DNA from 2 places in the Rhodovulum sulfidophilum DSM 1374 genome. Region 1 is predicted to be linked to the other one. Evidence: riboswitches for the same ligand, from Rfam matches in the RefSeq annotation. Region 1 holds a riboswitch; the other holds the start of a gene.
The links. Region 1 has a riboswitch for cobalamin ahead of A6W98_RS19520 (BLUF domain-containing protein). Riboswitches for the same ligand answer to the same signal wherever they lie in the genome.
Positions count from the first base shown of each region.

Region 2: linked by a shared signal. The riboswitch ahead of A6W98_RS03920 (hypothetical protein) and the one ahead of A6W98_RS19520 (BLUF domain-containing protein) in region 1 are both predicted to bind cobalamin.

Region 1 covers NZ_CP015419.1:80,884-96,792, reverse strand. Annotated here, with positions in the region: gene A6W98_RS19550 (manganese/iron ABC transporter ATP-binding protein) at 1-288, shown strand, start outside; gene A6W98_RS19545 (metal ABC transporter permease) at 285-1,145, shown strand; gene A6W98_RS19540 (metal ABC transporter permease) at 1,145-1,987, shown strand; gene A6W98_RS19535 (helix-turn-helix domain-containing protein) at 2,036-3,484, opposite strand; gene aceB (malate synthase A) at 3,639-5,264, shown strand; gene A6W98_RS19525 (isocitrate lyase) at 5,388-7,007, shown strand; cobalamin riboswitch at 7,101-7,312, shown strand; gene A6W98_RS19520 (BLUF domain-containing protein) at 7,417-8,490, shown strand; gene A6W98_RS19515 (helix-turn-helix transcriptional regulator) at 8,822-9,832, opposite strand; gene A6W98_RS19510 (MFS transporter) at 10,017-11,204, shown strand; gene A6W98_RS19505 (TonB-dependent receptor) at 11,201-13,198, shown strand; gene A6W98_RS19500 (ABC transporter ATP-binding protein) at 13,453-15,276, shown strand; gene A6W98_RS19495 (ABC transporter ATP-binding protein) at 15,273-15,909, shown strand, end outside.
Region 2 covers NZ_CP015418.1:784,684-800,592, forward strand. Annotated here, with positions in the region: gene A6W98_RS03910 (TonB-dependent receptor) at 54-2,129, shown strand; gene A6W98_RS03915 (MFS transporter) at 2,132-3,358, shown strand; cobalamin riboswitch at 3,798-4,005, shown strand; gene A6W98_RS03920 (hypothetical protein) at 4,108-4,410, shown strand; gene A6W98_RS03925 (homocysteine S-methyltransferase family protein) at 4,531-5,577, shown strand; gene A6W98_RS20145 (ABC transporter ATP-binding protein) at 5,931-6,704, opposite strand; gene A6W98_RS03935 (FecCD family ABC transporter permease) at 6,701-7,675, opposite strand; gene A6W98_RS03940 (extracellular solute-binding protein) at 7,765-8,742, opposite strand; gene A6W98_RS03945 (ABC transporter substrate-binding protein) at 8,752-9,882, opposite strand; gene A6W98_RS03950 (TonB-dependent siderophore receptor) at 10,014-12,143, shown strand; partial or broken gene A6W98_RS20150 (transposase) at 12,912-13,402, opposite strand; gene A6W98_RS20820 (hypothetical protein) at 13,993-14,139, shown strand; gene A6W98_RS03965 (PatA/PatG family cyanobactin maturation protease) at 14,171-15,909, shown strand, end outside.

The sequences.
Region 1 (15,909 bases):
GAGGGCCGGGTGATGCTGGTCTCGACCCATAATCTGGGCTCGGTGCCGGAATTCTGCGACCGCACGATTCTGGTGAAGGGCACGGTGCTGGCCCATGGCCCGACCGAGACCACCTTCACCCGCCCGAATCTCGAGGCGGCCTTCGGCGGCGTTCTGCGCCATTTCACCCTGGGCGGGCCCGATCTGCACGAGGATGACGACATGCGGCAGGTGTCGATCTTCACCGATGACGAGCGCCCGCTGGTGCAATATGGCGAGCGCACCCGCAAGGCGGAGCGCAGCCAGTGAGCGCGCTGCTGGAGCCTTTCGCCTATGGCTACATGACCAACGCGATGTGGGTCTCGGCGCTGGTCGGGGGCGTCTGCGCCTTCCTGTCCTGCTACCTGATGCTGAAGGGATGGTCGCTGATCGGCGATGCGCTCTCGCATTCCGTGGTGCCGGGGGTGGCCGGGGCCTACATCCTCGGGCTGCCCTTCGCGCTTGGCGCCTTCCTGTCGGGCGGGCTGGCGGCGGGAGCGATGCTGTTCCTGTCGGACCGATCCGGGCTCAAGACCGATGTCGTCATCGGCATCATCTTCACCGCCTTCTTCGGGCTCGGGCTGTTCATGGCCTCGGTCAACCCGATGTCGGTCTCGATCCAGACCATCACCATGGGCAACATCCTCGCGATCACCCCCGGGGACACGCTGCAGCTGGCGCTCATCGGGATCGTGTCGCTGACGGTGCTGGTGCTGAAATGGAAGGACCTCATGGTCACCTTCTTCGATGAAAGCCACGCGCGCTCCATCGGCCTGCGCCCGGGGCTCCTGAAGGCGGTGTTCTTCGTGCTGCTCTCGGCCAGCGTGGTGGCGGCGATGCAGACGGTCGGGGCGTTCCTGGTGATCGCCATGGTGGTGACGCCGGGCGCGACGGCCTATCTGCTTTGCGACCGCTTCCCGCGGCTGATCCTGACCTCGGTCGCCATCGGTGCTTCGACCAGCTTCGCGGGCGCCTATATCAGCTACTTCCTCGACGGCGCCACCGGCGGCGTGATCGTGGTGCTGCAGACCCTTGTCTTCCTGGCGACCTTCCTGATGGCCCCCAAGCACGGGCTGCTGGCCGCCCGCCGCAAGGCCGCCGCCGCCCTGACAGAGGAGCCGGCGTGATGCTCGAGACGCTTCTGATGCCGTTCCAGTTCGGCTTCATGCAGAGCGCCTTCGCGATCGCCCTGATCGTCTCGGTGCCGACGGCGCTTCTGTCCTGCTTTCTGGTGCTGAAGGGCTGGGCGCTGATGGGGGATGCGGTCAGCCACGCGGTGCTGCCGGGCATCGTGCTGGCCTATGTCGCGGGGCTGCCGCTGATCCTGGGCGCCTTCGCGGCCGGGATGCTGACCGCGGTCGCCACCGGGTTCCTGTCCGAGAACAGCCGGATCAAGCAGGACACGGTGATGGGCGTGGTGTTCTCGGGCATGTTCGGTCTGGGGATCGTGATGTTCGTCGCGCTCCGGACCAATGTGCATCTGGATCACGTCTTGTTCGGCAACATGCTGGGGGTGGGTCCCGCGGATCTGTGGACCGCGGGGGCGATTTCGGTCTGCGTCAGCCTGGTTCTGGTCGTGAAATGGAAGGATCTGATGCTTTACGCCTTCGACCCGGCCCAGGCGAGGGCCTCGGGCCTGCCGGTCGGGCTGCTGCATTACGGCCTGCTGGCGATCCTGTCCCTGACCATCGTCGCGACGCTTTCGGCCACCGGGCTGGTGCTTGCGGTCGGGCTGCTGATCTCGCCCGGGGCCATCGCCTTCCTGATCGTGCGCAGCTTCGGGCGCATGCTGGCAGTGTCGGTTCTGGTCTGTGCCGTGGCGATGCTGGGCGGCACCTATGCCAGTTTCTTCCTCGACAGCGCGCCGGCGGCCACGATCATCCTGGTGCTGACGGGCCTGTTCGTTCTGGCCTTCCTGCGCCGGTTGCACCTGACCCGGAGCGCATCCCGCAGGGCCGCGACCGCCTGACGCCCCGTCCTGCGCCCCCGGGGGCACCTCCGCGATGCAGGACAGGTCTCACTCGCCCTCGAAACGATAGACGGCAAGGCTGCGTTCCAGTTCGTTGACGGCAAGCTTGCGGTTGATCGGGGCCTGGGCGCGCGAGGCGCAGTCGCGGCGTTCGCAGAGAAAGCAGTTCAGCCCGATATCGACGGGCTTCACCCGGCCGAGATCCAGCTGGTCGGCATAGACGAGCCGCGGCGCATAGGCGATGTCGCAGCCCAGCCCGATGGCCAGCTGCGGCGCCGGGGCCGAATGGGTGCCGCCCGCCCGCGTGACGGTGCGCGCGATCGAGAAATAGCTGGCCCCCTCGGGCATCCGGATCACCTGGGTATGGACGCGGCCCGGGGCCTCGAAGGCACCATGGATGTTCCACAGGGGACAGGTTCCGCCGAAGCGCGAGAACGGGAAGCGGCCCGCGCTGAAGCGCTTGGAGACATTGCCCGCCCGGTCGACCCGCACGAAGAAGAAGGGGATGCCGCGCGCCTCGGGGCGCTGCAGGGTCGACATCCTGTGCGCCGTCTGCTCGTAGCTGGTGCCGAAACGGTGGCTCAGCAGCTCGACATCATAGCGCTCGGATTCGCAGGCGGCCAGGAAGCGGCCATAGGGCATCATCAGGGCCGCGGCGAAATAGTTCGCGAGGCTGACACGGGCCAGGCGGCAGGCATCCCCGGCCCCGAACCCGTCGCCGAACCCGGCCGAGCGGATCACCGCATCGATCAGCTCCTGCTGTTCCAGCCGCGCCAGCAGCACCCCGATCTGGAAGCGGCGGCTCGACTGGCCCAGAAGCTCGGACAGCAGCAATTCCCGGCGGTGCAGGTCGAAGCGGCGCAGGCTGCCGCCCATCACCGGGGCCGGGAGGATGCGGATCCGGATGCCGTGATCGGCAAGCCGCTCGGTCAGGGCCAGATGCGGCTCGGTCCGGCGCAGCGCCATCTCTTCCGCCACCGCCTCGGCGGCGCGGTCGACCCGGTCGATATAGTTCTGGGTCTCGTAGAACCAGTCGCGGACGATCTCGACCGGCCGCGCGATCTGGCCCAGCAGCTCGACCTTGTTGCGGTCGGTCAGCGGGTTGTCCTCTGCCTGGGCCTGCATCGCCGCATGGGTGTATTTCGCCTGCAGCCGGACCAGGGCGGCGGCGATCCCGGGCGCCGATTGCAGCACCGCCTCGATTTCGGCCCGGCCGACCCCGCGGGCTTCGAGCGCCGGGTCCTTCAGCGCGGCCGCGAAATCCGAGGCCAGTTGCGCATCGATCCCGGGCGCCAGTTCCGAGACGTTCAGGTCGTAGACCTCGGCCAGCCGCATCAGCAGCCGCGCCGAGGCCGGGCGCTGATCGGTCTCGATCAGGGTGATGTAGCTGGGCGAGATCCCCAGCTCGGCCGCCATCTGCGCCTGGGTCAGGCCCAGCGATTTCCGAAGCACCTTCAGCCGCTGGCCGATGACCAGCTTTTCCCCGCGTTTCGCCATTGTGACAAACCTTACAAGACACGCGCGACCGCGCTGACAACACCGACAACATGACCTTATTCCTATCGCGCCATGATGCACATGCGGCATGACATTACTAGAGTGACATCAGAGGTCGGATACGGCCGCATACAGCCAGGGAAAGGTGCCCGCGATGTCTCTCGACCACCATGTTCCAACAGCATCCACGCCACTTGTCCTGCGCGAGGCGCCGGGGGCCGAGCGCGTCCTGACCGCCGAGGCGCTGGAGTTCATCGCCGCGTTGCAGCGCCGGTTCGGGATGAACCTGCATGCGCTGATGATCGCCCGCCAACGCCGGCAGGAACGCAATGACAACGGCCGTCTGCCCGATTACCTCGAGGAGACCCAGGCGATCCGGCAGGGGGTCTGGCAGGCCGCGCCGGTGCCCGAGGCGCTGGCCGACCGGCGGGTCGAGATCACCGGTCCCGTCGATCGCAAGATGATGATCAACGCGCTGAATTCCGGCGCCAGGGTCTTCATGGCCGATTTCGAGGATGCGACCGCGCCCAGTTTCGCGAATATCGTCGCGGGCCATGCCAACATGCTGGACTATCGCGACGGCACGCTGATCCATGACGATCCGAAGACCGGCAAGTCCTACCGGGTGGGCGAAAACCCGGCGCTGCTGATCGCGCGCCCCCGCGGGCTGCATATGGAAGAGGCCAATGTGCTGCTGGCCGGCCGTCCGGTCTCGGCGGCGCTGTTCGATTTCGGGCTGACGCTGTTTCATTGCGGGCGCGCGCTGGCCGCGACCGGGCGCGGGCCGTTCTACTACCTGCCCAAGATCGAGAGCCACCGCGAGGCGGCCTTCTGGAACTCGGTCTTCGAATTCGCCCAGGACAGGGTCGGTCTGCCCAGGGGCACGATCAAGGCGACGGTGCTGATCGAGACCCTGCCCGCGGCCTTCGAGATGGACGAGATCATCTGGGAGCTGCGCGACCACATCGCCGGGCTGAACTGCGGCCGCTGGGATTATATCTTCAGCTATATCAAGACGCTGCGCGCGCATGCCGACTATGTTCTGCCGGACCGGGCAGAGGTCATCATGGACGAGGCCTTCCTTGCCGCCTATGCCGCGCGGCTGGTCAAGGTCTGCCACCGCCGCGGCGTTCACGCGATGGGCGGCATGGCCGCGCAGATCCCGGTCAGGAATGACCCCGAGGCCAATGAGGCGGCCCTTGCCAGGGTCCGGGCCGACAAGCTGCGCGAGGTGCGGCTGGGCCATGACGGCACCTGGGTCGCCCACCCGGATCTGGTGCCGGTCGCGATGGCGGTTTTCGACGCCGAGATGCCCGGCCCGAACCAGATCCGCACGCCGCGCCAGGAATACCGGCTTCTGCCCGAGATGCTGCTGCGCCCCCATGAGGGCAGGATCACCGAGGAGGGGGTCCGCACCAATATCTCGGTTGCCATCGAATATCTGGCGCAGTGGCTGTCGGGGCGCGGCGCGGTGCCGATCATGAACCTGATGGAGGATGCCGCCACCGCCGAGATCAGCCGTGCCCAGATCTGGCAGTGGATCCGCCACGGCGCCCGGGTCGCGGCCCGGGACGGCACCGAGCGGCGGATGGATGCCACCTGGCTCGACGCGCTGGTGCAGGAAGAGATCGCCGCGATCCTCGGCCGGACGGGACCGGGCGGGTTCCACCGCGGCCATTACGCCTCGGCCGCGCGTATCTTTCAGGAGGCGGCGACGGCCGAAAACCTGCCCGATTTCATCACCACCCCGGCCTATGCCGTTCTGAACGCGCTCGACTGATGGACCCGATCCGCATCCTCTCCCCCTTCGGCGGCCCGCTGCCGGAGGAATGCCCCGCCCCCACCGCGCCGGCCAGCCCCGCGCCCTGCGACCCCGTGACCGATCACGTTGAAAGGAAAAGCCATGAGCCAGAGAAAGACCTATTCGGAGCTTCGTTCGGACGTCCTGTCCCGTTACCCCTCCGGTCGTTCGTCCAGTGGGGTCTCGGTCGATGACATCGTGCAGCTGAAGCTGCAGAACACCTATGCCACCCATCTGGACATCGCCCGCGAGATGGCCTCGGTGATGCGCGCGGACATGGCCGCCTATGACGCGGACCCGCGCAATTCGACCCAGTCGCTGGGCTGTTGGTCGGGCTTTCACGCGCAGCAGATGATCAAGTCGGTCAAGCGGCTGCGCGGCTCGGCCAGGGGCGTCTATGTCTACCTGTCGGGCTGGATGGTGGCGGGGCTCCGCAACCGCTGGGGCCATCTGCCCGACCAGTCGATGCATGAAAAGACCGCCGTCGCCGAGTTGATCCAGGAGATCTACACCTCGCTGCGCCAGGCCGACGAGGTGGCGCTGAACGATCTGTTCAAGACCCTCGATGCGGCGCGGACGGCGGGCGACACGGCGGCCGAGGCCGCCGCCATCGAGGCCATCGACGGTTTCGAATCCCATGTCGTGCCGATCATCGCCGATATCGATGCGGGCTTCGGCAACGAGCACGCGACCTACCTGCTGGCCAAGGAGCTGATCAAGGCCGGCGCCTGCTGCCTGCAGATCGAGAACCAGGTCTCGGATGCCAAGCAATGCGGCCACCAGGACGGCAAGGTCACGGTCCCGCGCGAGGATTTCATCGAGAAGCTGCGCGCCTGCCGTCTGGCCTTCGAGGAGCTGGGCGTCGACGATGGCGTCATCGTGGCCCGGACCGACAGCCTCGGCGCGGGCCTGACCCAGAAGGTGCCGGTCAGCCGCGCGCCGGGCGATCTGGCCAGCCAGTACATCAAATGGCTGAAGACCGAGCCGATCACCGAGGAGAACCCGATCCGCGAGGGCGAGCTGGCGCTTTACCGCGACGGCGAATTCATGCGCCCCGCGCGGCTGCCCAACGGGCTGTTCCCCTTCATGGAAGGCACCGGGCGGGCGCGGGTGGTCGAGGATTGCATCGCCTCGCTGACCCAGGGCGGCGCCGATCTGTTGTGGATCGAGACCGACACCCCCAATGTCGACGAGATCGCCTCGATGGTGAGCGAGATCCGGGCGGCGGTGCCGGATGCCAAGCTGACCTACAACAACTCTCCCTCTTTCAACTGGACGCTGAACCTGCGCAAGCAGGTCCGCGCGCAATGGCTGGCCGAGGGCACGATTTCCGAGGACAGCTATCCGGACGGCAACGAGCTGATGAAGCCCGATTATGACGAGACCGATCTGGGACGCGAGGCCGATGCCCGGCTGAGGGCCTTCCAGACCGACATCTCGACCCGGGCGGGGGTGTTCCACAACCTCATCACCCTGCCGACCTTCCACCTGACCGCCAAGGCGATGGACGAGCTGTCCCGCGGCTATTTCGGCGAGGACAGGATGCTGGCCTATGTCGCGACCGTCCAGCGCGAGGAAATCCGGCGCGGCATCTCGGCGGTCCGGCACCAGCACGAGGTCGGCTCGGATCTGGGCGACACGTTCAAGGAGATGGTCGGCGGCGAACGTGCCCTCAAGGCGGGCGGCTCGGCCAATACCATGAACCAGTTCGCGGCCGAATAGGCGCCGCTGCCCCGGGACGCGGCTGCGCGCATTTCGCGCGGCCGCATTCCCTGGTGGAGGCCACGGATTTCTTCGACAGGAGCCGCGGCTTTGTCTACCATTGCGACGGATGGTGCGCATGCTCTCGCCTGCAGGGAGCATGACTGAAAAGGGAATGCGGTGCGGGGGATCTCCCCAAGGCCGCGGCTGCCCCCGCAACTGTAAGCGGCGAGCGGTTCTGGAAGATGCCACTGGGCGATGCCCGGGAAGGCCCGGAACCGCGGCGACCCGCAAGCCAGGAGACCTGCCATCCGCTTGGTGTTGAAACGGGCGGGGTGCCCCGGAGGACACGGTGTCGGACCGGGATGCCCTTGCGGCCCGTATCCGCTGCCTTGCCCCTGGCCCCGTGCCTGCAATTGAGGCCGTGGGGATGCTGAAAGAAAGCCCGAAAGACGGAACCGCCGAGGGGCGTCTGTTCCGGATCGCCTACAAGAGCCGCGCCCATCCCGGATGTGACCTTGCCTCCGCCGGGGCCATGGCCGCCGAGGACGCCTTGCGAAACCGCGACCGGAACGTGACCGGGGTCCTGCTGTTCGAGCGGGGCTGGTTCCTGCAATGGCTGGAGGGTCCGGCACGGACGGTCCTGTCGCTGGCCTCGGCGATCCGGACCGACCCGCGCCACGGCGAGATGCAGATCCTCAGCGCCGGCGCGACCGATGAACGCCGCTTCGCGGGCTGGCCGATGCGGCTTGCCCCGCCCTCGGGGCCGCTGGCCGACAGGGCGGATTTCGATGCGGCGACCGCCGCGCTTGCCTTCGACCGGGCCGCTGCGCTCTACCGCGAGGAATGCGGCGGCGAGGCGGACTGGCGCGACCTGGCGGACGGCTTCGTCCGCGACCTTGCCCGGGCGCCCGAGGAGGCGGTGCCCGACCTGCCGCCCTCGGCCCTGGAAACGCTGTCGGCGCGGGCGGGCTTCGTCGACGCGCTTTGCGCCGCGCTGGCCGCAGCCTGGCATGCCAGCGCGCTTTCGGGCTTCGAGGTGACGCTGGCGACCGTACGCCTGAACCGGCTTCTGCTGCGGGCCGGCCGACCCGCCACCTCGCTTGCGCCGAAGGGGCGGGTTCTTGTCCTTGCGCCTTATGGCTGCACGGAAATCGCCGGGGCCATTGCCAAGACCGATCTGTTGCGACAGGCCGGATATTCCGTCCGTATGGTGCCCTGGGCCTCGGGCGCGGCACTCGACGACGCTGTCGGAGAGACCGGCAGCTGTCCGGTCATCGTCTATGCCGGGCGTGTCGGCATCGGCACGAAGGATGCCATGCGCGGGGCGGCGCTGGCCGAACGTCTGTCCGCGCGGATGCCCGGGCGGACGGTCCTGCTGGGCGGCCGCGATGCCGGCCCGCTTTGCGACTGGTCGCACCGGCTTGCCTTTCTGGCCCAGCAGCTGCCCACGGGAGCCGACCCCGCTGCCGACCCCGCCCTCCGCACCCGCCAGAGGGTGTGATCCCGGGCCTGCCGGGCGCGTTGCGGAAACCCCGAAGGGTGGCGCGGGACATGTTCTGCGCGGCCCCGTTTCGGCAGGACGCGCTCTGACCCGGGGCCTCACGCTGCTGCCACGAGATTGGCGGGCGGGGCCTTCTCCTGCGGGGTTCGGGCCCGCTATTGGCAGGCTGCCAGAGCCGCTTGGCCGGGATCGCTGTCATCTCGGCTGCCTCGGGAGGCACGGCGCGTGGATGTCCGGGATCCCCGGGCCGATCCCGTCCGGGCGCGCGCCTCGCGATCGCCGGGCACCGAGCTGAAGAAAGAGCTGCTCCGACGCCCGGTCTTTCCGGTCGCTACCCGGTGCGGCGCGCCGTTTTCGACAGCGAAAGCACATCCGATGGGGTTTGCCCGAAGCGCCGCCGGAACAGGGCCGTGAAATGGCTCAGGCTGCCATATCCGACGGAAAGCGCGACATCCGTCACCGAGCCCTTGCCCTCCAGCAGCAATCTGCGGGCTTCGCCGAGGCGGCGTTCCTGCAGGAACGCGTAGACCGCGCAGCCGGTCTCGGCCCGGAAGCTCTGCTTGAGGCGATTGTGGGAAATGCCCGCCGCCTGCGCAAGCTCGGGGACCGTCCAGGCGCGGCCGAGATCGCCTTCCATCAGCGCGATCACCCTTTGCACCGCCCGCCTGTCGCGCGCCAGGAGCGGCGCCGGAGCGATCGCGGTGGCCATGTTGACCCCGGCGGCAAGGGCACGGATCGCCTCGTCGATGATGTAGAGCGAGCGGGCCTCGACGGTCAGATCGGCGGTGCCGGACATGCCCGAGCGGAACAGGGCCTGGGCGTCGGCCATCAGGCGCGGTGTCAGGGGCAACAGGCCGACCCAGACCGAGGGGCTTGCCATCGCCGCATGGGGATGCCCGGCCCCGAGGGCGTCGATCGAGGACGGGCCGCCAAGCGCCGACCAGAAGGACGGTTCAAGCCGGATGTCGATGCCGCGCAGGCGCGAGGAGGGTTTGAACCGGTCCTGCCCGGTGGCGCCTGCCGGGGCGATCATGCAGTAGATGCCGGGGCGCAGCGGGATCGGGCCGAATTGCCCTTCGCCTTCGGTGATCCAGCCGGTCCCGGCCGCCTCGAACAGCAGGCTCAGCGCGACACAGGGGGCGGTATGCATGTCCGCTGCCATGCCGGTGCCGGTCTCGATATCGAAAAGCGAGATCGTCACGCCCTTGCGCAGACCGAGAATGCGGTAGCTGCCGCTTTCGGGCATGCCGCCGAAGGACGAGGACAGGGGCTGCGGTCCCAGAACCGCCACCTCATGCGGTTCGGCATGCGCGAGCTGGCGTGTCTCGATCTGAAGGCCCATCCTGACGGTTCCCGGAAAATAAAAGTCCGATCCCATTATCGGAGTACCTGATCACAATAGTCAACTACTCCCCCCCGGCATAGTCCCCTGATACTCCGCCGAAAACCAGGCGACCGAAAACCAGGCTATTCCGGGGACGGCCAGAACCGTGCGACCAGCGACACCACCGATCCGGCCGATATGGATGCCGGCACTTGCCCTTGTCGGGCTTTATGCCGCGCAATCCATCACCGGCAGCATGGTGCAAAGCGCCTTGCCCGTGGTGCTGCGCGATGCGGGCGTGGGGCTGGACCGGATCGGGCTGTTGTCGCTCCTGTTCATTCCCTGGGTGCTCAAGGTCTTCTGGTCGCCGCTGGTCGACCGCTTCGCCACGCCGCGCCGGTGGATCCTGACCTGCCAGGGCCTGTTGTGCCTGTGCTTCCTGATCGGTGCCGCCTTCGCGCCGGAACACCATCTGGGCGCGCTGTTGCCGGTGGTCTTCGCGATGGCGGTCCTGGCGGCCACGCAGGACATCGCCACCGATGCCGCGGGCGTGCATGCCACCACCCGCCGGACGCGGTCGCTGGCCAGCGGCGCAAGCACCGTCGGAGGCTATGCGGGCTTCCTGATCGGCGGCGGGCTGTGGCTGTGGATCTATGCCCGGCTGGGATGGGAGATCTCGATGATCTTCCTCGCGGTCGCGATGCTGCTTTTGACGCTGCCGGTGCGCGCGCTGCGGATCGGTCGGCCCGAACCGGCGGCAAGGCCCCCTTCGCCGCTTCTCAGCCTGAAGAACCCGGTCCTGATGCGCGGCGCGGGATTGCTGTTGCTGTGGCAGGGCGGGGTGCGGCTGGGGCTGGCCATGACCGGCCCGATGCTGGTCGATGCCGGTTTCTCGATGGAGTTCATCGGCTGGCTGCGCGGCGCGGGCGGCATGGCGGTGGGGCTGATCGCGGCGGCGGCCGGAACGGTGCTGTGCCGCCGCTTCGGCCCGCGCCCGGTGCTGCTGGCAGCGGGCGGCGGGATCGGGACATGCTGCGTGGGGCTTGCCGTCTGGGCTGTGGCGCCCGGTGCGCTCTGGCAACTCGCGGCGCTGCAGCTGGGCCTGTCCGCGCTGACGGCCGTGTCCTTCGTGGCGCTTTATGCCGAGATGATGAACTGGTGCGCGCCGGCTCAGGTCGCGACCGATTTCGCCTTGCTGCAGAGCCTCGACGCCGCCCTTGCGGTCGCCACCGGCATCCTGGCCGGACAGCTGGCGCAGCATATGGGCTATGCGCCGGTCTTCGGTCTGGCCGTGGTTCTGCTGATGTCTGCGCTGCCTTTGGTGCGGCACCTCGCGGGCACTTGCCCCGCGTCTGAAATTCCCTTGAAAAATATGGAGATAGCCGAATGATGCGCAGTCTGCTCAATACGGCCTGTGTCGCGGCGCTGGCTTTCGGTTCGCTGGCTTTCGCGGCGACGCCCCTGGAAGCCCGGGACAGGTCGGCCGGTGGCGAACTCGATCTCGGAACGATCTTTGTCCGGGGCGCCAAGCGGCCGCAGGAGGCGCTGAGCTTTCCCGGTGCCGTCGCCGAGGTCGATGCCTTGCAGCTCCAGGCCCGCGAGGTCCGCAATATCGCCGATCTGGACCGGGTCTTTCCCGGCCTCACCGTCGATACCCGCTCGGCCCGGGTCTATTCCAACTTCACGCTGCGCGGACAGTCCTCGCTCGATTATTACAACCCCTCGGTACAGGTCTATGTCGACGGTCTGCCGCAGGATCCGGCGGTCCTGGCCCAGATGTTCCCCGGCGCGCTGGAAAATGTCGAGGTCCTCTACGGCCCGCAGGGCAGCCTTTACGGCCGCGGCGCGGTCGGCGGCGTGATCAATGTCACCACCACGAAGCCCGGGGACGGGGCGCCCTTCTCATGGTCGGCCGGGGGCTCGGATCAGGGCTATCAGGCGCAGATGCGCGGACAGGTGCAGCTGGGCGACGGGCTCTGGGCCGATCTGTCGCTGGCGCGCGACGACGCCGATGACGATCTCGATGTCATGGGAACCGGCGAGGATGTGGGCGGCACCGTCGAGGACCGCGCGCAGCTGCGGCTGCGCTATGCCCCCGAGGGAAGTTCGCTTGACATCATGCTGAGCGCGGCGCGCAATCGCATCGATTCCAGCGAGGAACAGTTCGTGAAGGGCACCGAGCTGAGCGGCCGCAAGGCGGTGCCCTTCCCCTCGGATTACATCCAGGACACCGACAGCTACGGGCTGACCGCCGATTACGATCTCGGCTGGGGAAAGCTGTCCTTGCTGACCGGGTATCAGGACCGGTCCCTCGACCGGACGATCTTCGGGTCCGACACCCCGGAATGGCAGAAGACCCTGACCCAGGAGCTGCGGCTGTCCTCGGCCACCGGAGGGCCTGTCGATTACGTGGTCGGGCTGTTCTATTCGCATACCAAGTTTCACCGCGACGCCTATGGCGCCTCGACGCTGCAGAAGACAGACAGCTATGCCGCCTTCGGCGATCTGACCTGGCACGCCACCGACCGGCTGGATGTCACCGCCGGGGCGCGCTGGGATTACGAGAAGACCGATGCGACCGCGACCGGCGCCGTGAGCCTCGACGGCAGCGACGACTGGAGCGCGCTTTCGCCGAAACTGGGCGTGAGCTATGCGCTGGCGCCGGACTGGCAGGCCTACGGGATCGTCAGCAGCGGCTTCAAGGCGGGCGGCTTCACGAGGACGCTGACGCCTTCGAACATCTCCTACACCTATGATCCGGCGACGACCTGGAACGGCGAGGCGGGGCTGAAATACCGCTCGGGCGACGGGTCGGTCGAGGCGTCGGTCGCGGCCTATTACAGCGTGACGGACGATTACCAGATGTTCGTGGGCCCGGCCGCCTCGCAATATCTGCAGAATGTCGGCGAGGTGACGGCCAAGGGCATCGACGCCAGGCTGCGCGTCAACCGGGGCGCCTGGGGCGTGACCGGCGGCGCCACCTGGGGCTCGTCGCGCTTCACCGGTTACGACGACGCGTCGGGCACCGACCATGACGGCAATGACGTGCCCTATGCGCCGGATTTCACCGCGCGGCTGGCGGTCGACTACACCCATGATCTGGGCCATGGGCGCGGCAGCCTGATCCCCCGCATGGGCCTCAGCTATCAGGGCAAGGTCTGGTTCGACGAGGCCAACAGCCTCGGCCAGGGCGGCTACTGGCTGGTGGATGCGGGGCTGGCCTGGGACATGGGACAGCACCGGGTGCTGGATCTCTATGCCACCAACCTGACGGACGAGACCTATGTCAGCTACGGCTTCGATGCCAGCGGCTACGGTCTGGGCGATGTCTACCAGCTTGGGCGCGGGCGTGAAGTCGGCATCCGCTTCACCCAGAGCTTCTGAGCGATCCGCGCCTGTCGTGGGGCGCGCCACCGCGCCCCTCCGCGCGCCACCGCGGGCGCGGGTCATGAACCGCGGCGGCCCTTGGACGGGGGCGGGGTCGTCCCTGGACGCGCGCAAGGGACAGGGCCCGGGAGGCGATCGGCGTGATCGTGGCCCTCCCCGGGTCGAAACCGCCTGAAATACCGGGTCGTGACAGGCGCCCCGGAGCGGTGCCGGATCCTGGCGATCCCTCCGCCGGAAAAAGGAGAAGAACGATGACCGAAGCGGCGATGGCCGGGGCTCCTCCCGGGAACGAGGCGTCGAAGCCCCCCGATTTCTTCGCGAGCCTCAAGCTGCTGATGCGCCATGGCGGGAAGGCGGGGCCGCTTTTGTCCATTTCGGCGGCAATGGCCACCTGCGCCGTGGCGCTGGAGCTGGTACCGGTCTGGGCGGTCTGGCGGCTGGTGGCCGAGCTTGTCTCGGGCACCGCGACGCCTGCGATCTTCGTCACCTGTGCGGTGGCGGCGCTGGTGGCGGTGGTCCTCGGCTATCTGCTGATGGGGCTTGCGCTGGGGCTGAGCCATGTGGCGGCCTTCCGCCTGATCCATGCGTTGCGGCTGGCGCTCGCGCGGCATCTGGCGCGGCTGCCGATGGGCTGGTTCGCCGGGCGTCGCTCGGGCGGCGCGAAGAAGCTGATCGTGGACGAGCCCGAGCGGCTGGAGCTTCTGGTGGCGCATGGATTGCCGGAGGGGATTTCCGCCGGCGCGACCTGGCTTGCGGTGACGATCTGGCTCTTTGCCGTCGACTGGCGCATGGCGCTGGCCTCGATCGTGCTGACGCCGCTGGCCTTCGGCGCGATGTTCTCCGCGATGGGGCGCAATGCGCGCATGGCCGGAGCGTATCAGGCGGCCTCAGAGCGGCTGAACGGCGCCATCGTCGAATATCTCGCGGGGATGGCGGTCGTGAAGGTCTTCAACCGCAGCGGCGAAAGCCTCGGCGAGACTGCCGGGGCGGTGCGCGACTATGCCGCCATCGAGACCGCGATGGGCCGCGCCTTCGTGCCGCGCGGGGCGCTGTTCTATACGCTGGTGGGGGCCAATATCTGCGTCATCCTGCCGGTGGGCATGGTGCTGATGCAAACCGGCTCGCTCGATCTGGAAAGGCTGGCGCTGTTTGTCATTCTCGGCGCGAATTACAGCCTTCCCCTGATGAAGCTGTTCAATCTGTTCCACAACATGGCGCATATCTCGATGGCCTCGACGCTGATCGAGGATGTGCTGGCGACCCCTGCCCAGCCCGATACCGGCGCCCGCATCTCCCTGCCGGATCACGAGATCGTCTTCGACCGGGTGCGCTTCGGCTACGAGGCGGGCACCGAGGTGATCCATGGCGTCAGCTTCACCGCGCGCGACGGCAAGGTGACGGCGCTTGTCGGCCCCTCGGGATCGGGCAAGAGCACGCTGGCCGGGCTGATCCCGCGGCTGCACGATGTGGGGGCCGGGCGCATCACGCTTGGCGGGCGGGACATCCGCGAGATCGGGCTCGATCAGCTGATGGAAGAGATCGCCTTCGTGTTCCAGGACACGGTGCTTTTCAGCGGCACGATTGCCGAGAACCTGCGTTTCGGCAAACCCGGCGCGACCGAGGCCGAGCTGCAGGCCGCCGCAATCGCGGCCCGGGCGCATGACTTCATCGCGGCGCTGCCCGAGGGCTATGACACCCGGCTGGGCGAGGGCGGGGCGGCGCTTTCGGGCGGCGAGCGCCAGCGTCTGGCCATCGCCCGCGCCATCCTCAAGGACGCGCCGGTCATCGTGCTGGACGAGGCCACCGCCTTTGCCGATCCCGACAGCGAGGCGGCGATACAGGCGGCGCTGAGCGAGCTGTCGCGCGGCCGCACGCTGATCGTGGTGGCGCACCGGCTGCACACGATCATGGGCGCGGACCGGATCGTGGTGATGGAGGAAGGAAGCGTCGCCGAAACCGGACGGCATGAGGACTTGCTGGCGCAGGGCGGGCTCTATGCCCGACTCTGGGCCGATTACACGGCGGCGCAGGCGATCCCGCTGCGCGGCGGCAGGACGATGGAGACGACCCGATGAGCATGGTTGAGATAACGGATGCGGGACCCGAAAGCCGCTCGGATCTCGAAAGCCTGAAACGCGCCTGGCATCTGGCAGGACCGCTGAAACGGCAGGTGTCACTGGGGGTTCTCTACCGCTTCCTGCAAAGCATGATGCTGGGGCTCGGCTTCGGCGTGGTGGTCCTGGTGGTGACGGGGCTGGCCGACGGGCGCCCGCTGAGTACGGGCTGGATCTGGCAGACATGCGGCCTGATGGCGCTGTCGCTCGCCGGGCAGATGCTGTTCGGCTATCTTTCGGTCAGGGCGTCCTGGCTGTCCTCCTACGAGATGGCGGGGCATCTGCGGCTGCGGATCCTCGAAAAGCTGCGGCACCTGCCGCTGGGGTTTCATCAGGCGCGCCATCGGGGCGACACGGTGACCGTCCTGACCTCGGACATGCAGATGCTGGAAAGCTTCTTTTCCGACGGCCTGCCGCGCATTGCCCAGGCGCTGGGTCTGCCGTCCGCGATCTTCCTGGTGCTGCTGGCGCGCGATCCGCTGCTTGCCCTGGCCACCGCGGTCTCTGCCGTCGTGGCGCTGCCGGTTTTCCTGGCCACGTCGCGGCAGCTGTCGAAGCTGGGCATCCGGCGGCAGGACATGCAGGCCAGGGCCG
Region 2 (15,909 bases), on a different replicon from region 1:
AACGTCCTATGCACTTGCCAGCACGCCCTTATTCCCGTCCGCGGGGCCTCGTTGTGATCCTGACGATCAGCACGGTCACCTTCCTGCCCCCCATGGCCAAGGCCCAAGAGCAGGTGTCATCCGAGTTCCTGGGGGTTGTTCAACTCGATCCGATCACAATCAACGGGCAGGATGATCCCCTCAATTTCTCCTCCGTGCATGAGGGTGAAGATATCGAAAAGGGGCGGTTGCGAAATTTCGAAGATGTTCTGCGGGCAACCCCCGGGATTGGTGTGAACTCGTCGGGGGGAACGAACCTCTCGACTATCTACATCCGCGGTGTCGGGTCGATGTATCCCATGAGCCTCGATGACAGTGCGGCAACATTTACACTGGACGGCAGCCCGTTGAGCGCGCGGCATATCTCGCTGGGAACACTCGACGCGGAGCGGATCGAGGTCCTGAAAGGGCCTCAGGGTACGAAATCCTCCGCTGCGGCTTTGGCCGGGACTGTCAATGTGATCACTGCAAAACCGAGCCGTGTGCAGGAAGGATATCTGCGCAGCGAGATCGGACAGGAGGGGCAGTACCTTCTGGAAGGGGCCGTGGGTGGGCCGTTGTCCGAGACGTTGAGCGGTCGGGTGGCCCTCCGCTATTCTGGCAGTGAACATTGGGTGGAAAACCTGCAGACGGGCGGGCCGGTGAGCGACCCGAAGGAGTTTGCGTTCCGTGGCTCGCTTCTGTGGGAGGGGCAACAGGGAACATCGGCCTTGCTGACATATGAGCACCAGAAGATAGAGGCATTGCCCAATCTGATCATGCTCAAGCCCTATGATCGCTACGGCAAGCTTGATCTTCCCCGGGGCCTCTACGATCAGGTCGAAAAGTCGATTGATCGCACATCGCTTCAGATTACGCACGATCTCGGGGGGAGCCGGATCACCTCGCTCACCTCCTATCTGACCGGCGATAATACAGAGGTCGCGGCGTATGACCGGATCCTCTACGAGGCCCTTTATGGCACACCGGGAGAGTTCTGGAATATCGATGAGGCGCGGGAAAAGGTCTTCAATCAGGACATCCGGTGGGCGTCCTCGGAAGGGGCCCCATTCGATTGGGTCATCGGGGCCTCTTTTGAGCATTTCGATGGGTCTTATGATACGCCGCGAAATACATACGGGACGTCCAGCGCGACGTTCCGCGATTTCGAAAGTGAACGCTATGCGCTTTACGGCAACGTGACGATCCCTCTGGGGGGCGAGGTGGATCTGAGTGCCGGGCTGAGGCAAAACTGGACGGAGTCCAGCTACGATGGCGCCTATCACGGCGGCAGCTCGATTGTGTATGAGAGCCGCTCGCGTAGCGAAGACTTTCTGACGGGGCAGCTTGGCCTGTCCTGGGATGTCTTTCCTGCAACCACGCTCCACGCAAAAATCGCGCGTGGTCATGTGCCGGGTGGCTATAATATCTACGCCACACAACCGGCCGATAGCGACCCCTATCATGGTGCAACGAACGACACTGTTGAAGTCGGTTTTTCGACTGCTTTCGCGGATGGCGCACTGGAGTTGAACGGCGCCTTGTTCGCCAGTCAGGTCGACAACAATCACCTTTTGAGCTACGATTCAGTGACCTATGTCGTCAGCACTCTGAATGCCGATACCAAAAGCCGCGGCCTGGAGCTTCAGGGCACTTGGCATGCCAGCCCCGCGTTTTCCATTTCGGCCGGTGTGAGCTATGTCGATGCCGAAATCACCTCAAATGTATTCGGGATCGGCGACGGGGATGTCAATTCCGGAAACAAGGTGCCCGATGTCGCCCCTTGGACCGCTCATCTCTCGACGAATTACAGGCGAACGGTGCAGTCGTTTCTAGGGCTTGCAAATCCGATTCTTGACGCGCGGCTTGACTATAGTTTCGTCGGGAGCCGCCCAGCTGACCCACAGAACCATTTCGATCTCGACCCTTATCACAAGCTCGATATGCGACTGGAGCTGACGCAAGGGCAAACCGAGTATTATGTCGCCGTGGAGAACCTGCTGGATGAGCAGATCGAGCTTTACGGCTACTATGCACCTGACAGTGGCGCGAGTTATGGTGGGATCGCCCGTGGGCGCGCAGTGACCGTCGGCCTGACGCACAGGTTCTGATCATGGCGGATGATTTGCGGTGTGAGGGTGGCACCGATGTCCTGGGCATGCGTCAATGGACTCTTCTCGCAAGCCTCTACTCGACGCAATATCTCGGCCTTAACTTTTTCGTGGTCGCCCTGGTGGCAATCCTTCGGACCGAGGGAGCCCAGCTCGATGTATTGGGGCTGGTCTACATGCTGGGACTGATCTGGCCGCTTAAACTGATCTGGGCTCCGATGATAGATCGCTTCACGATCGGCCGAGGCGGCCATTTCCGCGGCTGGCTGCTGTTGACGCAGGGACTTTTGGTCTTGCTTCTGCTGGCAATTGGCAGGTTCGATGTGATCGACGATTTTCCACTCGTCTATGCGCTCTGTCTTGGCGTGGCGTTACTGGCCGCGACCCAGGACATCGCCGTGGATGGGCTGGCATGTCGCCTATTGCCAGAGACCGGCCGTGGTTTGGGGAACGGATTGCAGATCGCTGGTGGCCTGGTGGGAAATATGGTGGGAGGCGGTCTGATTTTGATGCTCTACCCCCAGATCGGTTGGGAAGGCTGTTTGACACTCCTTGCGGTTCTCACGGCGATTCCCGCGGTTCAGCTCATTGGCTTCGAGGAACCCGCCTGGCAGAGATACGGGGATGCGACGGGTAAGCTCTATCGCAGGATGACGGTGTTCTGGTGGCAGCCGGGACAGAGGTGCTGGTTGGGAATAGTCCTGCTCGTTTCGGCATCGAGCGGAATGGCTTATGCTGTTCTGATGCCGCTTTTGGTAGATCAGGGATGGGGGCCAGCCCGGATCGGCCTGGTGGTGAATGTGTTCGGCTCCATTGCCGGTCTCGTCGCTGCCCTGATCAGCGGATGGCTCATGCATCGCCTCAGTCGTCGCGACGCGCTGGTTATGGGGGTGGGCCTTCAGATCACCGGTGTCGCAGCGCTTCTATTGCCGGCCTGGGGGCTCACACAAGCAGCGGCGTTTGGTGCGATCGCCTATTTCCTGTGCTATAATCCGGTTTCGGTCGTGATGGCGACCATGATGATGGACCGCGCCGCGCCGCAAAGCGCCGCCACGGATTTCACCTTGCAGTTTACGTCCGGACAATTCGCCGCGATTGCGGCCATGTCTGCAGGTGCGGCCATGGCCGCTCAGATTGGGTATGGAGGCGTTCTGGGTGTCGCTCTCGGCGCCGGATCGGTGGCTTTGTTGCTAGCCGTGGGGTTCGGTCGAAGCCGAGCCGCAGGATGAAGCGTTGGAGCGGTTCTGGCTCATATGGCTTTGTTGCACAAATCGCCTCTGGGGAGTCACTACTTGAATCCAGCACGATAGCGGGGAGACCATAAGCAGTTGCCCCCCCCGAAAACGACAAGACCACGAACTGGTCGTCCTGCAATGAAGCATTGAGACAGGCGTTGTTGCGCAAATGCAGTATGGATTCATGTTGCGAATCCAGGGTGCTAGCCAGTTGGCATGAGCAGACCTGCGAAGACCACCACCTGGCGTGGCTATAGGCCCGCCAGTTCTTGATCTGGTAGGTCGGCGGTAATAGTCGCTTACGCCTCCCAGCTATCACTCTGGATTCAAGCAACAAATCTCCAAGCCGATTTGCGTAACATAGCCCATTCCAATTGCAGGTGACCGCGACACTGAACCAGCTATATTCGGTATTGATCCGACAAGGAGACCCAGACATGGTACAGTAGATGGTGGTTATCCGGTATGTCCGGCCAACCTTAAAAGGGAACGCGGTGCGGGCTTAGGCCCAACGCCGTGACTGCCCCCGCAACTGTAGGCGGCGAGCGACCCCGAAGCGACCACTGGGCAGCAAGGCCCGGGAAGGATCGGGGGAGCGGCGACCCGCGAGTCAGGAGACCTGCCATCTGTTCGATACCAACCCGGGCGGGGTGCCCCGGACGAGGAGCAGATAAGATGGACCATGCCGTCCTGAGACTATTGCTACCGCCGGTTGACTCCGCCCCATTCGCGCGGAGGGCGCAATGCATCTTCACACCACGATCAACGGACCCATCATGGCGCCCGAAAGTCCTGAACGGGCCCGGGAACAGGGACAGTTGGGCTACATGCAATGGCTCGGTTCGATGCCCGGCAACGCGCCCTACAAGGACGAGGCGATCTACGCCTGTATCGCGGCCATGGATCTGGAGCGATCGAAACCGGCCGTCGCGGTGTTCTGCGAACTGATCCGGGCCTCCCTGCGTAAGCCGCTCCGCCGCCTTGATCTTGCCCTGCCCCGACCGCGACGGCGCGGAGGCGCAGCTGTACGACGTTCCCGCCTCTGAGACAGTCGGCGCGCGCCCCGCGCCGATCCGAGGATCAATTGCGCCGGACCGCGGCCCGCGACCAGTCAGACTCGGCGCTCCCCCAACGATGGTCGTCACTTCTGAAGAAGGATCATGGTCATGACCGCCAACCCGCTCACCGCCGCGCTCGACGCCGGCCCCGTCATCTGTGCCGAAGGCTTCCTGTTCGAGCTGGAACGTCGCGGCTATCTCGCTGCGGGCGAGTTCGTCCCCGAGGTCGCGCTGGATCACCCGGAGGCACTGCGCGCGCTCCATCTCGACTTCCAGCACGCCGGCTCGGACATCGTCGAGGCCTTCACCTACAACGGCCACCGCGAAAAGATGCGGGTCATCGGCAAGGAATACCTGCTAGAGCCGCTGAACCGCGCCGCCCTGCGCATCGCCCGCGAGGTCGCGGATATGCAGCCCGGCAACCTGATGGCCGGCAACATCTCCAACACCAATATCTGGGACCCCGTCGATGCCGGCAAGCAGGCCGAGGTTCGTGCCATGTTCGAGGAGATGGTCGGCTGGGCCGTCGAGGAACGCGCCGACATGATCGTGGGCGAGACCTTCTACTATGCCGGCGAGGCGCTTCTGGCGCTTGAGGTTGCTAAGGCCAGCGGCCTGCCCGTGGTCCTCACGATCGCGCCGATGGCCGCGAACGCGATGATGGATGGCGTCGGCATCGTTGAAACCTGCCAGCAGCTCGAACAGGGCGGCGCCGATGTGGTCGGGCTGAACTGCTTCCGTGGGCCAGAGACGATGCTGCCATGGCTCAAGGAAGTGCGCGCCGCCGTCTCGTGCCATGTCGGCGCGCTGCCGGTTCCCTATCGCACCACGCCTGCAGAGCCGACTTTCTTCAATCTCTCCGATCCCGGTTGTTCCTGCCCCGCGCCCCACGGCCGGACCTTCCCGACCGCGCTCGATCCGCTTCAATGCAGCCGGTACGAGATCGGCGCCTTCGCCCGCGAGGCCCATGCGATGGGGGTCGATTACCTGGGGGTCTGCTGCGGGGCCAATCCGATGCTGATCCGCGAGGTGGCCGAGGCCGTGGGGCGCACCACCGAGGCCAGCCGCTACTCCGAACGGATGGAAGCTCATTTCATGTATGGCAGCCATGATCGGTTGCCCGCCCACATCCGAGCCCTCGGCGAGCGCGCCTGATCCTGCCGGCCCGTCGGCAGTTGCCGGCGGGCCGATCCCTCCTGACGGTCATGACCTGGCGAAATGAGCGAAGCCGACGCGGCGAAATCTCAACGGCCACCCGCTCGGACCGGGGCCAACGCGGCGAAATCACTGCCGCCTAGTATTTTCCTTCCGTCGTAGCCACGAGCCGCCGCGGCTGGTCGCGGTGAAGTATCATCTGGGCAAGCAGGATCTCAATGTCGCTGCCGCTCAACACTCAAATCCAACCGGAAGATCCTGGATCAACCCGGCCCTGATTGCGGGGGAAGGTCACATCCTCAATCCGATCCACCAGATGCCGGGACTGAACGCCGAGCGTTTCAGCCGACAACCTACGGCGTTGCGTGATCCACCAGAACCAATGGGATGCCTGCGGCGCAATGCTCGATACGAGCGGGGACCCCGTAAGCACGGGAGATTACCGGGGAAGAAATCACCTCTTCCGGGGGGCCGAAAGCGATCAGCGAGCCCTCCGAGAGCACAGCGAGTTGATCACAGGACCTGATCGCGAGATTGATATCGTGGATGGCGATCATGGCGATGGCGCCGGTTTCACGCAGGAGGTCTCTAACGGCGTTAATCACCGCGAGTTGCCATTTCAGATCAAGCGCGCTGGTGGGCTCGTCAAGCAGCAGAAGCTTCGGGTTCCGTACGGTGACTTGAGCAAGGCCAACCATCTGACGTTGTCCTCCCGACAGCCGATCCATGCGCTCGAGTGCGAGATGGCTGATGCCGAGGGCGGAGAATGCGTTTTCGACGGTTTGTTCCGCGGTTGGCGTATCCAGCGCCCTGACCGCGCGGCAGGCGGCCAGCACCGCTTCGTAAGCCAGCAGAGGGCTGGCAGGCGGCAAGGATTGGGGCAGGTAACCGATTGTCTCGACGCGAGTCTTGTGGTCGGCGGCCGCCAGATCCACGCCGTTCAACTCGACGCGGCCGGAACCTGCGCCGAGGCCGGCAATGGCGCGCAGAAGCGTCGATTTGCCGGAGGCGTTCGGGCCGAGAAGGCCAACCAGTGATCCTGGTGCCACCGATGAGAGTGACAGGTTTTCTATCACCGGTCGGCGCCTGTAACCGGCTGAAAGATTGTGGATTGCGAGACCTGTCATGCATGACGCTCCCTGGCGATCAGCAGCGACAGGAACAGCGGGACTCCCACGATCGAGGTGACGATACCGAGTGGGATTATCACTCCCGGAATGACCATCTTGGACCCGATCGACGCCAGCGAAAGGATCAGCGCTCCCGCAAACGCAGCGCCTGGCAGGAAGAAGCGGTGGTCTTCACCCAGAAGCAGCCGCGCGATATGCGGCCCGACAAGGCCGACGAAACCGATCGTGCCGACGAAACAGACCGCGACAGCTGCCAACAGGCTTGCGCGCAACATTACTGTCAGCCGAAGCCGTTTCGTATCGATCCCCAGGCTTTCAGCCTGTGCCTCGCCAGCACGAAGAGCAGTCAGCTTCCAGACATTTCGCAAGGACAGGGGGACTGCAACGATCAGAACGCCTGCCACGGTTGCGATTTTCGGCCAGGTCGTCCGGCCCAGGCTGCCCATGCCCCAGAATACGATCTGTTGCAGCGTGTCGGCATCGGCCAGAAATTGCAGCAGGGCCACAACAGAGTTTATCGCGAAGACCAGGGCGATACCGAACAGGACCACGCTGTCGGCACCATTGGCTTGCGTTTGCGCGAGCACGTGGATGAGGAGTGCGGCCATCGCCGCGAACAGGAAAGCGCTTGCCGGCAAAAGTGCTTCTTGCGGAAGCCAGCTCACCGAAAGGCCCGTCACCAGAACCAGAGCGGCCCCGAGGGTAGCGGCGGCGGAGACACCCAGCGTAAAGGGGCTGGCGAGCGGATTGTTGAGGACCGTCTGCATTTCCGCGCCCGCCAATCCAAGCGACGCGCCGACAAGGATCGCCATCACCGCATAGGGCAGGCGGACATTGAACAGGATGTAGTGCATCGAACTCGGCAACCCGGCGGAATCCAGAAGGCCGGTGATCACGACGCCGGGTGACAAGGCGGCCGGTCCTGTGAAGACATCGCAAATGAACGCGATGACCAGCAGCCCAAGCATGAGGATGAGGATCAGAAACCTGTATCTGACGAAACTGGCATAACCTTGAGCGAGTGACCGAGCCGCGGCCGGTATCTGCAGAGAATGTCTCAAAGTAGGGGGTCTTTCATGCGAATTTGGTTCCACGGCCTGTTCCGGGCATAAGCCTCGGCCGTCTCGCTGAACGCCGCGATAGCCGGGAAGGGGCGGGTGTCCGGCCGAAGTTCACCGGCCTTGCGGATGATGGGATTCGGAGCGACCCTCTCCGAAACAGGGTATTCGTAGCCGACGTCCGCGTAGATCTGCTGGCCATTGTCTCCGGCAAGGTACTCCAGGAAGGCGACGGCCTCTTCGCGATGCGGTGCATGTGTTGCGACAGCGGCGCCGGTTATGTTGATCGGGGTTCGGCCGTCATCGAATGTCGGCACAATGGCCCGCAGGCTTTCGCTCCAGGCCTTCTGCTCCGAACCACCTGCGCCAGCTTGCATTTCACCGAAGTAGTAGGAATTGGCGACACCGATCAAGGCCCGCCCCTCGGCAATCGCCCGCGCGGCGTTCCGATCACCTCCATTGCCCAGCGGGTTGTTGGCGGCGATGCCCGCCAGCCAGGCTTTGGTTTTCTCCTGCCCGTAACGGGCCAGGTAGGCGGCAATCAAACCCGTGTTGAACATGTGGTCAGCCGACCGGATGAACATCCGGTCGCGCCAGCGCGGGTCTGTGAGGTCGTCATAGTCGAGACGCGTCACATCGAGCGACTTTTCCACGAAGATGAGGCGCGCGCGCATGGATTGCGCGAACCAGCGGCCCTCGGGATCGCGCAGGTAGGCTGGCACCAGTCGATCAAGCGTGCCGGATCTGACCGGCTGTGCAAGGTTGGCGTCCGCGAGTTTCAGGAGCCGTCGGAAATCGACCGTGAGCACGATATCGGCGGGGCAATCAGGTCCTTCCTCCTGCATCAGCGGAGCTGCGTCGGACTTGATGTCCCGGATCGTCACCTCGACCCCGCTTTCCTGGCGGAAACCGTCGGCCAACAACTGCGTGAATTCGCGGTGGCGGGTGGAATATACGGTAAGCTTACGGCTGGTCATCTGGTCCGCTCATGCTGAGAGATCGAGGGCAACGGTGTAGACACCGTCCTGCGGGAGCAACGGGAAGCGCTTGCGAAATGCGGCGAGCGTCTTTCGAGCGTCGAAACCATCCTTGATGCCCGGGTTGAGCCAGCCGGCCAGTGCTTCGAGAGCAACCAGATGCAGCGGCGTCTCATTGAGACCATGCCAGACGGCGTAGGCGCGCTTGTTGCGCACCGCGTTCAGTTCCGCGATGCCGGGATCCGAGACGATCCGGATCAAGCTTTCGCGCGCTTGGGCTTCGGTGACGTTCGCACCGATGGAGATACCGCCTGCGGCGTCCCCTTTCAGTCCGCCGGTTGCGACATAGACATCAGGTTGGCGCGTCAGCATGTATTCGAGATTGATGGGACCGACCGCTTTCGGCAACACGTCAGCCGCGATACTGTGGCCACCCACCAGGGCGGCGAGATCGGCAAAGCTGCCCCGTGCGATGCTGGCGCAGCAGGGCATCACCCCCGCGTGGCTGTGGAAGACCAGATCGGTGGGGGCTCTGGATCGATCGCCAAACGCCCCGGTGATCCGTTTCAGCGTCGCCTGGTAGAAGGAAATCGTGTCTTCGCCGCGTGTTTCCTGCCCGAGCAACTGGCTGAGGATTCGAAGGCTCGGAACCGTGTCCTTCAGCGGATCCTGTGCAAAATCGACCACCGCGACAGTGAGACCCGCCTGGGTGAGGCTGCGGATGAAGGACGTGCTCCCGTCGTTGTCGACCGGTCCGGCATTGAAACGGCTGATCAGCACCAGATCTGGCTGAAGCATCAGCAGCCTTTCGATCGCGTAGTCGCTGCCGACTCGCCGGCCGATGACGGGCAGTGACTTGAGCGCGGGAAACCGGCTGCTCCATGCTTCGGCCTCGTTCGGAAACGTCCTGTTCAGATCGTCAGCCCAGCCGGCAAGAATTGCGATTGGATCCGGATGAACCATGCCGATCATGCTGAGAAAACGCCCTTGCCCCAGCACGACGCGCTTGGCCGGCCTCGCAAGCCTGACCTCACGGCCCAGGAGATCGCGAACCACGATACCGGGGTTCGCCCTGGCAAGACCCGGGGCCGCAAGCGCCATCGCGCCGCAAACGAAACCACGCCGCGTAATCGTATCCATGTCACTCATCGTCGCGCGTTTCCGATGCCCTTTGTAATCTTGACTGTTTTAATCATAGTTCTTATGGGGGGTGCAACACGCTTGAGGCAAAGGCGCAAAGCCTTGAAATTTATCGTATATTAGGAGGTGTCGTGGGTCATTTTCGTGCGTTCGCTCTTGTTTTGATCGCCAGTCTGAACCTCATGTCCACAGCCTCGGAAACGCGGGCGCAGGATGATGTCGTCGTGCTCCCGCCGGTCGTCTTGACAAGTGAGGGGGAGGATTCGGACAGCTATGTGGCCGAAACGTCGCGCGCCGCCACCAAGACAGCCACGCCACTGATCGAGACACCGCAAGCCATTTCCGTGGTCACCGAGGCCGAGCTGGAAACGCGCCAGGTTCAGTCCGTCGGTGCGGCCATCCGCTACAATTCCGGCGTCCTCGGCGACTATTGGGGTGGCGCCGATCTGCGATACGACAAGACTTTGATCCGCGGCTTCGATTCCGCCCAATACCTCAACGGGCTCAAGCTGAGCAAAGGCAGGTTCGCGGGCCTGGGACGGCCGGAACCGTTCGGCCTGGAACGCATCGAGGTGCTGAAGGGACCGTCTTCGGTGCTCTACGGGCAAAATGCTCCGGGCGGTCTCGTCAACCTTGTCAGCAAGAAGCCGACGTCCGAGACCATTCGCGAGATCAACACCTCGGTCGGCACCTTTGGGCGTCGCCAGGGCTCGTTCGACTTCGGCGGAGAAATCGACGCGGAAGGCAAGTTCCAGTACCGGCTGGTCGGCCTGGCTCGCGATAGCGGCACCCAGACCGATCACGGCAGGGACAATCGCCAGTACCTGGCGCCTTCCCTGCGCTGGACGCCAACGTCCGATACCACCTTCACGCTTCTGGGGAGCTATCTTCGTGAGGACCTTGGGAACCAAGTCAACGTGTTGCCGCCGGTCGGCACACTGACGTCAGCATCCTTCGGAAAGATACCGACCAGTTTCTACGCGGGCGAACCCTCGTTCGACAAATTCATTCGCACGTCGCGCTCGATCGGCTACGAGTTCGAACATCACTTCGATGACGTCTGGACGGTCCGGCAAAACCTTCGTTTTGACAGGCAGGACGCGGATTACCGTTATGTGAGCTATTCCGGTGCCGCCCTGGCCGGCACGACCATGCCGCGCAAACGCTCTTTTGTCGATCAGTCCCTCGAGTCCTTCGCTGTCGACAACCAGGCCGAGGCGGAGTTCACAACGGGACGTGTCTCCCACGATCTCATGGTGGGTCTGGATTACCGATACATAGACTCCGCCTTCCGGTTCGGTACGGCGGCCGCCTCCAGCCTGGACATCGAAAACCCGGTTTACGGCGCGCCGGTTTCAATGCCGCCGACCACCCGCAGTGAAGAGACAGATCAGCATCAAACCGGCTTTTACCTGCAAGACCAGATGCGGTTGGGGCGGTGGGCGTTCACGCTCGGCGGTCGTTACGACGTCGTCAGCAGTTCGACCCGGAACCGGCTGACGAACACGGTCGTCGACCAAGATGACGAGAAATTCACGTGGCGGGCAGGCGTAGTCTATCTGGCGGAGAACGGCCTCGCTCCTTACGCCAGCTATTCGACCTCATTCGAGCCGACACCCGGCAGCGATTTCGCCGGAGAAGCTTTCAAGCCGACAACCGGCGAGCAATTTGAAATCGGCGTGAAGTATCAGCCGGTCGGCTTCGACGGCTTCGTGACCCTGTCCGCCTATGAGCTGACCCAACAGAACGTCACGACGACCGATCCCGTCAATACCAGATTCGATGTCCAGACCGGCGAAACCAGGGTACGGGGTATCGAGCTGGAAGGTGTCGCCGCCCTCAGCGACAGCTTGAACGTGAAAGCCAGCTACACCTACATGGACGGCAAGGTGACACAGAGCAACGACTATCTGGGGAACGTTCCGGCTCAGATACCGGATCACGTAGCAAGCCTCTGGGGCGACTACACCTTCCCGGATGGTGGTCCGCTGGCTGGCCTGGAAATCGGCGCTGGTGTGCGTTATATCGGCGGGCGTTTCGGCGATGCGGCCAACCGCATGGATCTGCCGGCAACGACATTGGTCGATGCCTCACTCCGCTATGATTTCGAGAACCTGAGTCCCGATTTTGCAGGCCTGAGCTTGAGGGTCAATGCAAGCAACCTGTTCGACAAAACCTATGTCGGTCAGTGCGCGAGCACCCGGTATTGCCAATATGGCGGACGACGAACCGTTTCAGCCTCGCTCGGATTCCGATGGTGATGAGTGATCGTGCCGCGGTTCAATTGCTCAGATCACGGTTGCCTTAAGTCAGCGCCATCGACGGGTGAAACCGGACGGGGCCGGGGGCGGGACCGAGGAAAGCGCCGCCTCCAACTCCCTGCGCCGCGCATCGAGCGCCAGCATCCGGTCCTTTACCTGCTCCGCGGGGATCCCCGCCATGATCGCGTCCACAAGCTTCGCGTGGCCGCCTCTCACGCGCGCCAGTTCCTTTTCCAGCTTGCTTCGACCGGCCAGGGCCGCGTCCTGCAGCCGGTTGCGCTCGGCCGTGTATTCCTTGCAGGACGCTTCCACCAGACCGGGATCCATAAGGTGGTGTTCCAGCGCATCGAGGACGCTGCGCTCAAGATCCACGCGCTTGATCGTCCGCATGTTCGTGCAGATGGCGCTGCCCTTGTTGCGGGCCCGGGAGCAGCCGGAGGCGTCCTGGCTGACCTTCGCGTATCCGCCGCCGCAGCCGCCGCAGCCGCCGCATTGCATCAGGCCCGAGAACAGGAACCTCGGCCGCCGCCGGTCCCATACCGGAACCCGCGTTCCTCTGGAAATCAGCGCCCCTTGGCGGCTGCGTACCGCCTGCCAGAGTTCATCGTCGATGATGCGCAATTCGGGGATCCCCGGCGGCATCAGGCTCGCACCCGATGCCGCACGGTCGAAATAGACCTTCACCACCTCATATCCCTGGCGATCTGTCTGGGTGCGGTAGGCCCGGATCTGATCTTCGATTGACGCATCACGCTGCAGCTCTGTCGAATAACCGAACCGCCTGCGTTCTCCGGACAACTCTTTCAAACGCTGACGCAGCCCTTGGTCCTGCGGCCTGCTTGACCTTCGCCGATAGACGCGCGGATCAAGCCCGGCCAAGGCACACGCCCTCCGCTGGTTATAGTTCTTCTCTGTCATGGCCCAGTCCACGGCACGTCTCCGAGCACCGGGCTTCAGAAGCGTCCGCAGGCTCACTCGAACGCGTGGCGTTCGCCTGCTCCCATTCCCAGCATTTCCTTGAGTGTGGCGACGTCGAGCATGTGCTCCGCCAGCATCTTCTTCAGCTTGGCGTTCTCAGTCTCCAGGGCCTTCAGCCTCTTGGCCTCGGACACTTCCATGCCGCCATACTTCGAGCGCCATTTGTAGAAGGTGCCATCGCTGATGCCGTGCTTGCGGCACAGTTCCTTGGCACCTATCCCGGCCTGATGCTCCTTCAAGATGACAATGATCTGCTCTTCGCTGAAACGGCTTTTCCGCATCGTCTGTCTCCTCGTTTGGAGAACAGGCTAACCTCAAACCGCGGACTGTTCAGGGGAGCACGTCACGCCTCTGCGACGAATCGGCCTGACAGACCAGCAACTCCACCCGCCTGAGTATGCCGGGACTTCATCGGATTCGTGAGTCCTCTGGCTCATGTTTCGTTCCTCTTTATGGGCCCAAATCCTCCCTTGGGGGCAGAGAAGCCAACCAATAGGGTATGCTCATCGATCAGGTCTCCTTGCGACGCCTGAAACAGGCCAAAAGCTTGAAATAAATAAATCCAGAGACTGATGTCCGAAAATGAAGATTGCCCCAAATAGCCACCTCAAAGTCTTTTCGGCCCCTGGCTCCACGCGCATCGCCGTTCGCTGATGCGTCCAAATCCTTCGCGTGACTACTTGTAGACCGCACACCTTTTGCGTGTTACCTTTAACCCGTCAGGTCGGCTTGAGCATTGAAGCTGACGATTGCCTTTCGGTGGTCCTTTTCCGGTAAATTTTCTGGCCTCGAGATTGGCCTGATGTCTCTCAACATAGCATGATCGCCTTTCGAAACGGAGGGTGCATCAATTTCAATTGAGGAGCAAAATATGACCAAAAATCTGATGGAAAGCGTTGAGCCTCAGCTCTCCGTTCCGGTGAAGCGCGTGAATGCCGGCGCGGCTGTTGGCGAAGATGGCGCTGAATTCTCCGATACGACGGTCGTGATCATCCTGGCTTTTGAAGACGAAGCCTGATCTGCGGCATTGCTAAGGAAAGCTGCGCGCTGTGGTCAAAGTCGAAGAAATTGCCGGTGTGCGGGAGCTTTGGCGAAAGTCGACGGGCTTGCCAGAGATCTGCGTGGCCGTTGTCGACGGCCTCGTCGACCTTGATCACCCGGTATTTCACGGTGCGCAGCTGTCCTGTCTGGACAATGTTTGGCAGGACTTGTCGAGTGGAACCAGTGTTGGTCATGGAACGCATGTTGCCAGTCTCATTTTCGGACAACCGGGAGGGCCGGTACCGGGGATTGCCCCAGGGTGTTCCGGAATTAACGTTCCGGCTTTTTCCGACGTAACGCGCCGCTCTTCGCAACTGGAAATAGCACGTGGAATCGAACTCGCGGTCGAGCACGGCGCACATATCGTGAATATCAGCGGAGGTCAGTTTTCACAGTCGGGAGACCCGGAGGATGCGCTTGGGAGGGCACTCCGGCTTTGCGGCGAAGAGAATATCCTGGTGGTGGCTGCGGTCGGCAACAACGGCTGCTTTTGCAACCATGTTCCCGCGGCAGTGTCCACGGTTCTTGCGGTTGGCGCTCTTGGCGACGACGGTTTGCCGCTTCCGCAAAGCAATTGGGGTGCCGCGTATAAAGGCCATGCAATTCTGGCGCCGGGGCAAAACCTGCTGGGCGCCGAGCCTGGCGGCGGGCTGGTTCAGATGACCGGCTCCAGCATGGCGGCTCCCGTCGTTTCGGGTGTCGCGGCCGTTCTGCTTAGTATGCAGGTGGCGGCTGGCCACAAGCCGGATCCACTGGGTGTCGGCGCGTTGCTGATCTCCACTGCAGATAAGTGCGACATAGGCGAAGCCGGGCACAAGCCTGACGGAAGCGGATATTGCGACCGCTTTCTGAGCGGAGCCATAAACATAGAGAGGTCAACAAGGATTATGTCTGAGATGCTTCGGAATGGCGAAGGGGCCGAGGCCAGCGCATGCGGCTGTAAAAAGCGCGCGGAGTCCGGTGATCCTGAATTGGGTGTGAGCGTCGCGGCGGAAGTGGCGGCGGCAGAGCAAAGCGTTGTCCCTGAGGCGGCTCTTGTTGTGCAATCAGCACAGGAAACAGCTGCCTCGGAACAGTCGAAGCCACCGCAACAGGCGAATGCTCCACAATCGGGGCCTCTGGCAATGATCGACGGTCCGATTCTGTCATCTCTTCCTGGCGGGATGCGGCAACGGGTCTATGCGCTTGGCGAGCTTGGCTATGATTTCGGCACCGAGGCGCGGCGCGACACGTTCAAGCAGCTGATGGCGCCGCAGGAGATCGACGGCACCGTCCTTCCGCCCAACCCCTATGATGCCCGCCAGATGGTCGACCATCTCGCGAACAACCCGTCGGAAGCGCGCTCGCTGATCTGGACGCTCAACCTCGAACTGACGCCGATCTATGCGCTCGAAGCCAGCGGCTCGTTCGCCGCCGAGATCTACGGCCTGCTCACCCGCCTGCTGACCGGCTCGGTCGCCGCAGACGATGACCCCGCTCACATCGAGCGCGTCGCCATCCCCGGCGTGCTGAGCGGGCGGTCGGTGAAACTCTATTCCGGACAGGTGGTGCCGATCGTCGAGATCGAGCAGATCCGCGGGCTTTATGGCTGGGAGGTCAACAAGCTGGTGGAGGCCGCGGTCAGCGCCGCGCAGGCGCATGGAGACGGCGCTGCGGAGGTCGCCACCATCACCGAGAACCTCCGCGAGTTCCTGACCAAGATCTATTACGATTTGCGCAACCTGGGTACGATGTCGCGCGACCGGGC